Regions from separate parts of the Solibacillus sp. FSL K6-4121 genome, predicted to be linked through region 1. Evidence: predicted binding sites of a transcription regulator. Region 1 holds the regulator's gene; each other region holds the start of a gene.
The links. Region 1 encodes LexA, which represses DNA repair genes until DNA is damaged. Its sites were predicted from a motif close to CGAACATATGTTCG; they were not measured.
Positions count from the first base shown of each region.

Region 2: recA (recombinase RecA) is a predicted target of LexA. The motif match lies at 1,950-1,963, and genes of this name have one in related genera.
Region 3: parE (DNA topoisomerase IV subunit B) is a predicted target of LexA. The motif match lies at 1,586-1,599, and genes of this name have one in related genera.
Region 4: MHH95_RS01970 (malate synthase) is a predicted target of LexA. The motif match lies at 1,271-1,284, and genes of this name have one in related genera.

Region 1 is NZ_JBBOCS010000002.1:1,324,292-1,327,511, reverse strand. It holds gene MHH95_RS16360 (DNA alkylation repair protein) at 1-7, shown strand, start outside; gene MHH95_RS16355 (5' nucleotidase, NT5C type) at 85-630, shown strand; gene MHH95_RS16350 (gamma-glutamyl-gamma-aminobutyrate hydrolase family protein) at 749-1,444, shown strand; gene lexA (transcriptional repressor LexA) at 1,528-2,151, opposite strand; gene yneA (cell division suppressor protein YneA) at 2,314-2,661, shown strand; gene MHH95_RS16335 (YneB family resolvase-like protein) at 2,648-3,220, shown strand, end outside.
Region 2 is NZ_JBBOCS010000001.1:1,893,609-1,896,828, reverse strand. It holds gene rny (ribonuclease Y) at 1-145, opposite strand, end outside; gene recA (recombinase RecA) at 803-1,867, opposite strand; gene MHH95_RS09375 (competence/damage-inducible protein A) at 2,035-3,220, opposite strand, start outside.
Region 3 is NZ_JBBOCS010000002.1:680,870-684,089, reverse strand. It holds gene parE (DNA topoisomerase IV subunit B) at 1-1,542, opposite strand, end outside; gene plsY (glycerol-3-phosphate 1-O-acyltransferase PlsY) at 1,873-2,475, shown strand; gene MHH95_RS12795 (HesB/YadR/YfhF family protein) at 2,584-2,874, shown strand; gene MHH95_RS12790 (YczE/YyaS/YitT family protein) at 2,986-3,220, shown strand, end outside.
Region 4 is NZ_JBBOCS010000001.1:365,644-368,863, forward strand. It holds gene MHH95_RS01965 (YtoQ family protein) at 1-255, shown strand, start outside; gene MHH95_RS01970 (malate synthase) at 348-1,202, opposite strand; gene MHH95_RS01975 (methyl-accepting chemotaxis protein) at 1,801-3,220, shown strand, end outside.

The DNA.
Region 1 (3,220 bases):
TTGTTAGTTGTGGAGAGTAATACCTTGTTATTTCACGATATAATTGTATAAACTTAAATTAGGAAATTTCAAGGAGGAAATTATATGAAGAAAAGTATTGCGATTGATATGGACCAGGTTTTAGCTGACTTTTATTCTAAGTTACGTATTACTTACAATGAGAATTTTGGCACTTCCTTTACGGACGAGGAATTTTTATTAACTACGCAGCGTGATTTACCACGTGAAGATGCGAAGAAACTATTTGCACTATTAAATGAGCCAGATTATTTCCGTGATTTGGACTTACTGGATGAAGATGCAATTGAAGTCATTCAGGAGCTGCAGGAGCATTATGAAATCTTTATAGCTACTGCTGCAATGGATGTACCGGGATCATTCACAGCCAAATATGATTGGCTAATCAAGCATTTTCCATTCATTAAAACACAAAATATTGTATTTTGCGGAAATAAAGCAGTTATACATACCGATTATTTAATTGACGACAGTCCAAGACAACTTGCGGCATTTAAAGGAACAGGACTATTGTATTCAATGCCATACAATCGGGCAGAAGAAGGATATACACGCGTCCATAATTGGAAAGAAATTAAGGAATATTTTATAAAACAACTTGAAATTGTTTAGTCAAACAGGGTCTGCATTTAGCAGCCCCTTTATTTGTAAATTTTAGTAGTCATTTAAGGCGATATAATAGTATAATTTAAAATATTTGAATTATCTTTTAACTTTAAGGGGATAGAAAATGAAGCCGATTATTGGATTAACGATGTATGACTTTGACAAGAAAATGGATATTAATAATGTCTATTTAACATCAATTGAACAAGCAGGGGGAATTCCGATTTGTATTCCGAATGCGACGAAAGGAAATGTTGAGGCTTTATTGGATATTGTTGATGGTATTGTATTAATTGGTGGTGCGGATATCGATCCGTTATTATTTAATGAAGAGCCGCATCGTAATATCGGGAGTGTAGTACGAAAGCGTGATGACAGTGATCTTTTATTAATGAATGAAGCATTTAAAAGACAAATGCCCATTCTAGGTATTTGCCGAGGACAGCAGATTATGAATGTAGCCTTTGGAGGTACGATTATTCAGGATATTCCATCACAGGTGGAAAATATAGTCCAACATAAGCAACCATCCAAGCGCGGAGAATTAGCCCACACTGTTGATGTGAAAACACCAAAGTTTAAAGCTATTTTTGGAGAAGAATCATTTCGTGTGAATACTTTCCATCACCAGTCAGTAGGGAAATTAGGGAAAGGTCTGATCACATCGGCTGTTGCAAAAGACGGTATAATTGAGGGAATAGAGCACGAATCCCATCCATATTGTGTGGCTGTACAGTGGCACCCTGAAGAGTTGGCACCAAACGGTGATATTTATGCACAACGTTTATTTAGTAGTTTTATAAATGCATGTAAAAAATAAAGGAGGACCCAGTCGATTTCGGCTGGGTTTTTTGTTTGAAAAAGAAAAAGCTTGCCGATTCTATTAGAATGGCAAGCTTTTAATTAATGAATATTTCGATATAGCCCTACTACTTTACCTAAAATTGATACTTGATTAACAATAATCGGCTCCATTGAACTGTTTTCAGGTTGTAGACGGAAATGAGTTTTTTCTTTGTAGAAACGCTTCACAGTCGCCTCATCTTCTTCGGTCATTGCAACAACAATTTCTCCATTGCTTGCAGTAGAAGTTTTCTTGACGATAACGTAATCCCCATTTAATATGCCTGCTTCAATCATTGATTCACCCATTATTTCAAGCATAAATAACTCATCTTCTGATGATCCATATGCATCGGGCAGCGGGAAATATTCTTGGATATCTTCAATAGCTGAAATAGGTAAACCAGCTGTAACTTTACCGATTAATGGTACGTGAATTACACCTTGCTTAGCTATTGATAGCTCTTCTTGATCTAAAATTTCAATGGCACGCGGTTTAGTAGGGTCGCGACGTATAAGCCCTTTACTTTCTAATCGAGCTAAATGCCCGTGGACAGTTGAACTAGAAGCTAAACCTACTGCCTCTCCAATTTCACGAACTGAAGGCGGATAGCCTTTTGAACGAACTTCCTCTTTTATAAAAGTTAGAATAGCTTCTTGTCGCTTGGAAATTTTTTGTGTCAACTAACTCACCTCTTTATCATGCTATTTTTCTTAGTGTAAGTATAGCAGTATGCGAACACGAATGCAAACATAAGTTCGAAAAAACGGTTGACAAAAACATATGTTCGTATTATTATGGGAACAAACATTCCGAACATATATTCGAAAAGAGGGGTTTTTATTATGAAAAAAATTAAGTTAAACAGCTTCACATCAATGTTTCTCATGTTTTCTATTCTATTATTGGTATTAATATTCCATAAAGACAATAATATAGAATTATACGAACAAGTATCTATCGAACAAGGAGATACTTTATGGTCGCTTGCAGACCATTATCGTGGTAAAATGGCAACGCATGATTGGATAAACAAAGTGAAAAAAGAAAATGGTCTACGAGATGGAAAAGTTGTTTCAGGACAAATATTGGTTGTACCAGTTGAAAAGGAAGCCCAATATATTGTTCAGTTGAATGAATCATCCGATGTGTCGACAATTAAGGTAGCGAGAGATAATAATGAAAAAAACTAAAGCAGTAATTTATTGCCGCGTCAGTACCGAAAAAAGTGCGCAAGAAACATCGTTGCAGCGCCAGCAAGAGGAACTTACGAAATATGCAGGAGCATTCGGTTTTAAAGAAGTAGAGATTTTTACGGATCAACATAGCGGCTATGACGTGGAACGTGATGGATTACTGGATATGCTCGATTATATGAGGGAAAATAAGATCAAAGCATTATTTGTTCAGGACGAAACTCGTTTAGGGCGAGGGAATGCAAGAATGGCAGTTCTCCATCTATTACAAAAATACGAAGCGACTGTTTATACATTGAATGATGCTGGTCCTGTAGTGTTAAATGAGATGGATACGATGCTGCTTGAAATATTGGCTGTAGTTGAAGAGTATCAGCGACGTATGCACAATGCTAAAATTCGTCGGGGAATGCGTCGAGCAGTAGAAAACGGGTATCAACCCCAAAATAATTTAAAAAACCGTGGGAATATTGAAGGTCGCGAACGAAAAGATGTACCAGTTGAAGAAATTGTACAGCTTCGTCAAAAAGGCTTAACGTTTGCTGAAATAGCCACT
Region 2 (3,220 bases), on a different contig from region 1:
CTGCTTCACGTTTCGCATCTTCTACGATTTGCTCAGCTACATGCTTTGCACCAGTGACTTTTGATTCATTCACGTTTTTCATGTAAAAATAGATAACAGCAACACCGACAGCGAATCCTAGCAAAGCAGGGAGAATCATTTCCATAATACTAATCCCTCCTAAGCTGATATGTCTGATGTTCTTCTAGTCGGCTATATATGTTTTCGAATTTTCAAACATATTGCCTATTTCATTTCAAAATTTAGAAATTATACATTTTAATTGTATAGTTCATAATTAGGTATGTCAAGAATAGCCATGGTTAAAGGGGTTTTTATATTTTTGGAATTGGGTTGTTTCAGAGCATGCCGCGTGGTGGTGGAAAGTACTTGTTTATTGCGGTGGCACACGGCGACTGGCTGTTGGTAAGATTTTCTAATAAATCTTTAAAAGTTCTAATATATTTTTATTTGTGCTAATAAACTTTCGATTTGCTAATATATCCTAAACTTTTGCTAATAAGTGTTCCCCATTTTCTAATATCCCCATCTGATTTTCTAATATCAGTTGGAGATTTTCGAATAAAACGAACGATTGTTCTAATAAAATTTCCAACTGCATTTCCCCACCGCTTTCTACTGAGCGAAGTCAGACCAAGTTTCTAATATCCGCATCTAAACTTCTAATATCACACAAAGTTCTTCTAATAAATTCACAGGCATACCTCACTTGACTAAACGAAGTCATAAAAACGCTCCTCCCATCCACGCCCCCAACAAAAACAAAAACCCAAGCAAGAACACTCGCTTGGGTTCGCAAACATTATTTTTCGTCTTCGAATAATTCCAGTTCATCGATTTCTTCTTCTGCTGTGTCATTGGCACCAATTGTATAGCCAAGCTCGCCGATTCCGAAATGTTGACGGATTTTTTCAGTAACGTCCTCTTTAATTGCAGGATTTTCTTTTAAGAATTGCTTTACGTTTTCACGGCCTTGGCCAATTCGTTCATTATTATATGAATACCATGAACCGCTTTTTTGGATAATATCCAGTTCTGCACCGATGTCGACAATTTCGCCTTCTTTTGAAATCCCTTCACCGTACATAATGTCTACTTCCGCTGTACGGAATGGTGGTGCTACTTTATTTTTTACAACTTTGATTTTCGTTTTGTTACCGATAATTTCTGTACCTTGCTTAATCGCTTCACCGCGACGTACTTCTAAACGGATAGAAGAGTAGAATTTAAGGGCACGTCCACCTGTTGTTGTTTCCGGGTTACCGAACATAACTCCGATTTTTTCACGAACTTGGTTGATGAAAATAGCAAGCGTATTTGATTTGTTGATAACGCCTGATAATTTACGTAATGCCTGAGACATTAAACGCGCTTGAAGACCCATATGCGAGTCACCCATTTCGCCTTCAATCTCTGCTTTTGGTACTAAAGCTGCTACAGAGTCAATTACGATAATATCGATCGCACCAGAACGTACTAATGCTTCCGCGATTTCAAGTGCTTGTTCACCTGTATCCGGCTGTGATAATAGTAACTCATCTATATTAACACCTAATTTTTGTGCATATACCGGGTCAAGTGCGTGCTCAGCATCGATAAATGCTGCTGTACCGCCGTTAGCCTGAATTTCTGCGATGGCATGTAATGTAACTGTTGTTTTACCAGATGACTCTGGTCCGTATACTTCTACAATACGTCCGCGTGGATAGCCACCTATACCTAATGCTGCATCAATTGCGATAGAGCCTGATGAAGTTGTTTCCATATGTCGGTTGGAATTTTCACCTAACTTCATGACAGAACCTTTACCGAATTGTTTTTCTATTTGTTTTAACGCCATGTCTAACGCTGCTTTACGATCGCTCAAACTATTTCCTCCTTAAGAAAAAAGCTTTATTTAACTTATGTCTCTATTATACTTGCTAATGAGATAACATTCAAGAAAAAAGCGAACATATTTTCGCTTTTTCTTAGAAATCTTCTGAATGCCTTATTTTCCGCTTTCAAATCTACATTTTTCCACTAAAGCTTAAACTAGATTAGCTTTTTGTAACCTAGTTTAGCCAGTTCCCTCATTAAATAGCTGAATGTAAATTTAACAGCTCGAATTCGGTTCGTGTTTCGGGACCCTGTTAGCTGCAAACGATATGTGAAAGGCTCATGGTCGCCGATACTAATTCCTACCCAAATGGCTCCTGCAGGTAGACCATCATGACTACCTGGACCTGCTGCGCCCGTTAACCCAATACCGATATCTGTATGGAATTTTTCTCGAACTTTCATAGCCATTGCAGCGGCACATTCACTGCTGACAATACCATATTCTTCGATAAGATCAGCGGAAATACCGAGCTGTTCTATTTTTGTTTCCTTTGTATACGTCACAACGCCGCCAATTAATGCAGAAGCGACACCAGGAACCTCCGCCAGCTCTGACTGGAACAGACCGGCAGTTAAACTTTCTGCAGCAGAAATCGTTAATTCATTTTCCAATAGCATTTGGACAAGATTAAAGCCTAGTGATTCATCATTAACCCCGTAAAAATACTCTCCAACGATATCCAAAATTTCACGTTTCTTTAATTCAATTAAGCGGAATGCCTGCTGTTCATTTTGCGCTTTCGCTGTAATTCGCAATGTTACTTCCCCATCTGAAGCAAGCGGTGCAACAGTTGGATTCGTTTGTTCATCCAATATATTCTCGATACGATCTTCCAGTTCTGCTTCCCCAATGCCATAAAAACGCAGTACATGCGATAAAATAACGCCACCATCATGTAAAAGTGCCGCTAACTTCGGTTTCGTTTCGTATTGGAACATTGGCTCAAGTTCTTTAGGCGGTCCTGGCAGCAAAATATAAATGCGGTCACTTTCGGATAAAAACATCCCCGGTGCCATGCCATGCTGATTTAGCAGCACATCACAACCTTCCAATACAAGCGCCTGTTTCCGGTTGTTTTCTGTCATAGGACGTTTTTGTTTCGAAAAGAACTCTTCAATCGCATAGAGTGCGGTCTCATCAAATACTAAATTTCGATCTAAATGCTTTGCAATTGTCTCTTTCGTTAAATCATCCTTTGTCGGTCCTAACCCGCCGGAGAAAATAATCAGGTCTGCTCGCTGTTCTGCAATACGGATTGCCTCGAGAAGCCGCGCCTCATTGTCCCCTACAACGGTATGATAATAAACATTAATCCCAAGTTCAGATAGCTGACTTGAA
Region 3 (3,220 bases), 640 kb from region 1:
GCGATAGAAAAATGTGAGTAAAAGTACTTGAATATGTGCGCCATCTGTATCGGCATCCGTCATAATGACTACTTTATCGTAACAGGCATCTTCCACATTGAAATCCGCGCCGACACCCGCACCAATTGTATGGATAATCGTAGCGATTTCCTCGTTTTTCATAATGTCCTGCAGCTTAGCCTTTTCTGTATTGATAACTTTACCACGTAAAGGCAAAATGGCTTGGAATGTACGATCCCGACCTTGTTTCGCAGAACCGCCGGCAGAATCACCCTCTACTAAATACAGTTCGTTTCTCGCTGCATTTTTAGATTGTGCAGGTGTTAACTTACCTGACAGCAATGTACTCGACTTTTTCTTTTTCCCATTTCTTGCGTCATCCCGTGCTTTACGGGCAGCTTCACGAACTTGGTGTGCACGAATCGCCTTTCGCACTAAAGATGCCGATAGCTCTGCGTTTTCCTCTAGTACATACAATAACTTTTCAGAAACGACTGTATCGACGACATAACGCGCCTCGGATGTACCGAGCTTGCCTTTCGTCTGACCTTCAAACTGGAGCAGATTCTCTGGAATACGTACTGAAACAATCGCAGTTAAACCTTCGCGAATGTCAACGCCCTCCAAGTTTTTATCTTTTTCTTTTAATAGACCAATTTTTCTTGCATATTCATTAAACACTCGTGTTAGAGCAGACTTCGCACCTGTTTCATGTGTTCCGCCATCTCGAGTACGAACATTATTTACGAATGAAAGAATCGTTTCGGAATAGCCATCATTAAATTGCAGGGCAAATTCCACTTCAATTTCCTGAAGTATACCTTCCACATATTTAACAGGATGCAGGACATCTTTTTCCTCATTTAAGTAAGCAACAAATGCTTCAATACCATTTTCATAGAAGAAAACTTCATGTTGTCCTTCAGCACGCTCATCGATCAATTCTATTTTTAAACCTTTTAATAAAAATGCTGATTCTCGCAGGCGCTCTGCCAGCGTGTCGTAATTATACTTTGTAGCTGAGAAAATCGATGAATCAGGCAGGAAGTGCACTAATGTACCTGTTTCCTTTGTATTTCCAATCATATCAAGCGATGTTGCCGGTTTACCACCCTGTTCGAAGCGTTGACGATAAATTTGCCCGTCACGGTAAATTGTCACTTCTAAAAAAGTGGACAACGCATTTACTACTGATGAACCTACACCATGTAAACCACCACTCGTTTTATAGCCGCCTTGTCCAAATTTACCACCTGCATGGAGTACTGTAAAAATAATTTCCGGAGTTGGCTTACCCATTTTATGCATACCTGTAGGCATACCACGACCATGGTCTCGTACGCTAATACTATTATCTTCATGAATCTTCACGATGATATGATTACCAAATCCAGCAAGCGCTTCATCCACTGCGTTATCTACAATTTCATACACTAAGTGGTGAAGACCTCGACTATCTGTAGAACCAATATACATCCCTGGTCTTTTACGTACGGCTTCTAAACCTTCTAATACTTGAATGGCATCTTCATTATAAGACATGCCTGATTGATTTTTAACCAAATGCAATCCCCTCCAAAAAATACAAACAAACGTTCTATTTACTACCTAATCGTACTTTCAAATATGCATGATGTCAATGTTTGAGCGTACTTTTTTAGGCTTTGCAAAGACTAATTGTATCATCAAAAACCGCCGTTTAAAAGCCTATCCTTTAATAGTTGATGTACAAATGTAACTTTTTTCCTGTTTACTTCGTAATATTACGAAAAAATAATACCTCTTTCCTTCTATTAAAAAACATTGTAGAATATTCATAACATACTATTAGTACCAACTAATAATTCTGACATTTGAAAGGAGCACAACTTCTTGATCAACGCTTTAATAATTATTTGTGCTTATTTAATCGGTTCCATCCCTTCTGCATTATGGATAGGGAAAATTTTTTATAAAACAGATATCCGAAAGCAAGGCAGCGGAAATTTAGGCACTACGAATACATTTAGAGTTCTAGGGAAGAAACCTGGAATTGCTGTCCTGCTAATTGATATTTTAAAAGGTACAGCAGCCGTTTTATTGCCGCTGTTAGCTGTTTTCAGTGATAGCACTGTTCATCCACTTATTCTTGGTATCGTTGCAGCAGCGGGACATATGTTCCCAGTATTTGCGAGCTTCCGTGGTGGTAAAGCCGTAGCTACAAGTGCAGGTATCATTTTAGGTTATAATTTGCCATTATTCTTTGTTTTACTAACTGTATTTATCATTTCATTAAAAATGACAAAAATGGTGAGCTTAACGTCAATGATTGCTTCTACAGTGGCGATCATCTATGTAACAATTAATTGGATTGTTACAGGTGAATATGCGCTCTTTATTTTAGTAGCAATTTTAGCTTCCTTTATCTTTTATCGTCACCGAGAGAATATTATACGCATAAAAAATGGAACTGAACCAAAAATTAAAGGTTTTTAACATCCAGGCTGAAAGTATAAACTTTCAGCCTTTTTTGTTTTATTTAAGCAGGCGCGGGTTTTGTAAGTTCTTTTCATTTCCTGCATAATGACAATAGAGGTGAATTGTATGGAAATTAAATTAACAGAAAAAGCAGTCGAATGGTTTAAAGAAGAAATGGAAATAGAACATGGGGACTATATTCGTTTTTATGCACGCTATGGCGGCTCATCTCCCTTCCATGAAGGCTTTTCATTAGGAATGACACGTGAGGAGCCACATGAAATAGGGATTGAAACTGTTATAGAGAATGTACACTTCTTTATTGAAAAGTCAGATGAATGGTTTTTTAATCACCACAATCTAATTGTAGACGTCGACGAGTCAATGGACGAGTTACGCTATTCCTATGAAAAATAGCATTAAAAAGTAATAATATTTTAAATTTATTGTAAATCCGTTTTTCATCCTTGTAATCGCTATAATGTGTAAAGATGATATTGACTACAAGAAGAGGGATTACAATTGAACGTGAAACAAGGATTTTATTGGCGCTGCCTATTTTTTATCGCAGGTATTATCGTTTTGTCATTAGGGATTGCCTTAACGATTAAAGGACAAACAATCGGAGTAGGTTCATGGGACGTGCTCCATATAGGACTTTATAAAAATCTCGGCTTAACAATCGGGGCTTGGTCCATCATTATCGGGTTACTTATTTTAGCGATTGACTCGATGTTATCAAAAAGATTACCGAAAATAGGTA
Region 4 (3,220 bases), on a different contig from region 1:
GCATCGGATATTAATAATTTCAGAACACAAGTATTAATGCAAAAAGCGGATATCGTCATTGCCTTATTCGGCGAAAAGTATAAACAGTGGAATACCGCAATGGATGCAAGTACGGCTATTGCTATGAACAAGCCAACTATTATTATTCGACCAGAGTCATTGATTCACCCTTTAAAGGAACTTTCCAATAAAGCAAATGTAACCGTAGAAACTGTTGACCAAGCAATAGATGTAATTCGTTATATTTTTGATTGATGGAAAGTATTTGGGATTCATCCATTTAGTTTTGAATGCGCAAAAAGAGAGATTGCAGGTTGCAACCTCTCTTTTTAAAATGGAACAAAAAATTAAATACGCTTTAATGCACCATTTGGATTTGGTAACTCTTGAGCTGATATTTTGTTGATTTTACAGAAGTAATCAAAAAATTGTTGTGCCAGCTCTTGTTCCTGTGGATCAGTTTTAAGCGATACTATGTCGCGTAAAATTTGTGCCATCCAAAGGTTATTAAAGTAACGGTGTTTACCTGTATTCCAAGTCATTTTATGAGTAAACTTTTCATTTACATAGTAATTCCAGAAGAGCATTTTATTCGCTTCCTCTTCTGTAAGTTTTAATCTGAACTTTGAATGGGCAGGAATATTACCATCTTGGCTAAGCTTTCCGATAAAATCTTCCTTCACCATGTAAACACCTAAAATACGTCTTTCTTTTTCTGACGAGTCAGGATCTACTGCAGTTAATAAGACTGCACTATTTTCAAACAATCGTATTGGTTTGTTTGGTTTCCCCTTGTTAACTCCACTTTTAGCAACGCCAGAGAAAACTTTCCACTCTGTAAATGCCGTACTTTGCTCTTCTTCATCACACCAAAAAACCATCTGGGATTCGGGATGAAGTTTATGGTTTTTCATAAGTTTTTCATGTTGTTGGCGAAGATCTTGATTTTTTCGCAAAAGTTTTAATTCTTCTTCCTTTTGCCATTCTTCCTCTCTTCGCTCTAGCTCTCTTTTTTCAATAATTTTTTCAAGTGAACTCGCATCACCTTTATCATGAAGTTTCAGGTGTTTTTCAAATACATCAGGGAAAACAAATTTTTTCTTTTCCGTTTCAAAATGGATTTCAATACTTGAATCATTATGTTTAACAACACTTCCCATACCAAACAGCTTATGGGTAACTTTCTTATTAATTAAATTCATTATTATAGTCCTCCTTCACATTTTTACAGGTAAATTTATTATTAAATTAAATAACTTCTAATAAACCACACACAATTGTTTGAATTTTTACCTTAATTTTGAAAAAGACTATTAAAAAACGTATTCCAAATTCTCTCTGCATTTACAGCAGAATTCGAAATACCACAATTGTAAGTCTATTATAACATTTCTTAAACAAAAATACAATTTATTTGTTGACAACGTATTTTAAGTTAGGTTAAAATAAAATATTTATTTTCTATAAGACTTTTTATTTTTTACAACAAAGCTCTAAAAGCCTTCATTCATCCTGTAATTACTATATAAAGAGACAACCTCTAATTTCTTTCCTCAAACAATATTTGCAACCGTCAAATATCAATTCTTCAGCCATAAAAAGTAATTTATTAATTATCATACACAGTATACCCATTAAATAGTAATATTATTTAGAAAATTGTAATTATAATGCATTTTGCCCTCGATGCAGTAATTTCTATAGACATTAGTCCTACACGTATATATACTTTTATTCGGATAAACTTTCTACTTTTCGGTGTAAAAGTAAATATTTAGTCAAAAGAAAGACGTGAAACAAGTGAATTTTTTTAAAAATCTTACATTAAAAGCGAAGTGGATGATTTATATATCTTTTGCTATCGTTTTAGCAGTCGGCATAACTGTAGTTTTTAGTCAGTGGAACGTGCGTAACATTCTGGAGGAGGAAAATCATCAAACCTCTTCTGATAATGCAAAGAATGCAGTTAATCAAGTATCTTTAGGCTTATTGAATTATGAATCCGCTATTCTACAATTTAGTCAGGTGGTAGAGGCAATCTTAACAAATGAAGAAAAAGATTATACCCAAATTGACAAAATAACAAAAACGCTTCAAGAACAGAATAGTGATTATTTAGCGGTTTATTTCATGGACTTTAAAACTGGCAAGTTACACGTGACACCGGAAATTACATACGATTGGGATGTTCGTGACTCTCAAACATTCGCAAAGTTAAACAGTCATCCGAACCTACAGTGGATGGATATCTATTTGGACACTGGCGTAAATCAATTAATGACTTCGGTTATTGCTCCCATATTTAATAATGGAAAGTTAGTTGGTGCAGTCGGCTTTGATATTGACTTCTCAACGATTGGTTCAATACGAGAAAGTATTGAAGAAGGTACCTCTTCCCAATTGATGATTGTTGATCCAAATGGTCTTATCGTTTCTTCATTTATTGAAGATGGAGACGGAAAAAATATTAATGCTGATAACTCCGGTAAAATTGAGGGGGTTTCGGATTTATTAAATCCTCGTGAATTAGCTACGGAATTTAGCTGGCTTTTAAATGATTCAAATACAAATAATCAAATTGAACAATTTAATTGGGCTGGTGTTGATTATTCGGGTGAAATACAGACAATAGAAAAAAACAATTGGAAGATTGTCTCTGTTATAGATAAAGATAATTTTGCTGAAAAATTAAAGGAGTTTACAATTAACGGTTGGATATCACTTATTATTGGATTAATCATTGGTTGTTTATTCGCTTATTTCATGTCAATTAAACTAATTCAGATTTTTAGTAATTTAAAAAAAGTATTTGAAAGAACAGCAAGTGGTGATTTTATCTCCCGCTTTGAAACGAATTCAAATGATGAAATTGCTGATCTGGCAAACCATTACAATCAAATGCTGGATGGTGTTCATCGTTTAGTCCTTCAAGTAAATGAAAATACTAATGCAATTCGTAATTCATCAAATAGTTTAGCAATTATCGCTCAAGAAAATGAACAAGCATTATATAATGTTTCTACTAGTATTGAAGAAATTGCTATGAGTAGTAGTAAACAGGCTGAAAAAATGCAAGATGGTTCTAATGCTCTCCATGTATTAGCAGAGGGTATTGAGACAATTGAATTACAATCAAAACAAGTGGCAGATGATGCAGCTGAAGCGCTCATTGAAGCAAATACAACTATTCATAAAGTTGATCAGTTAGAAGAAACATATA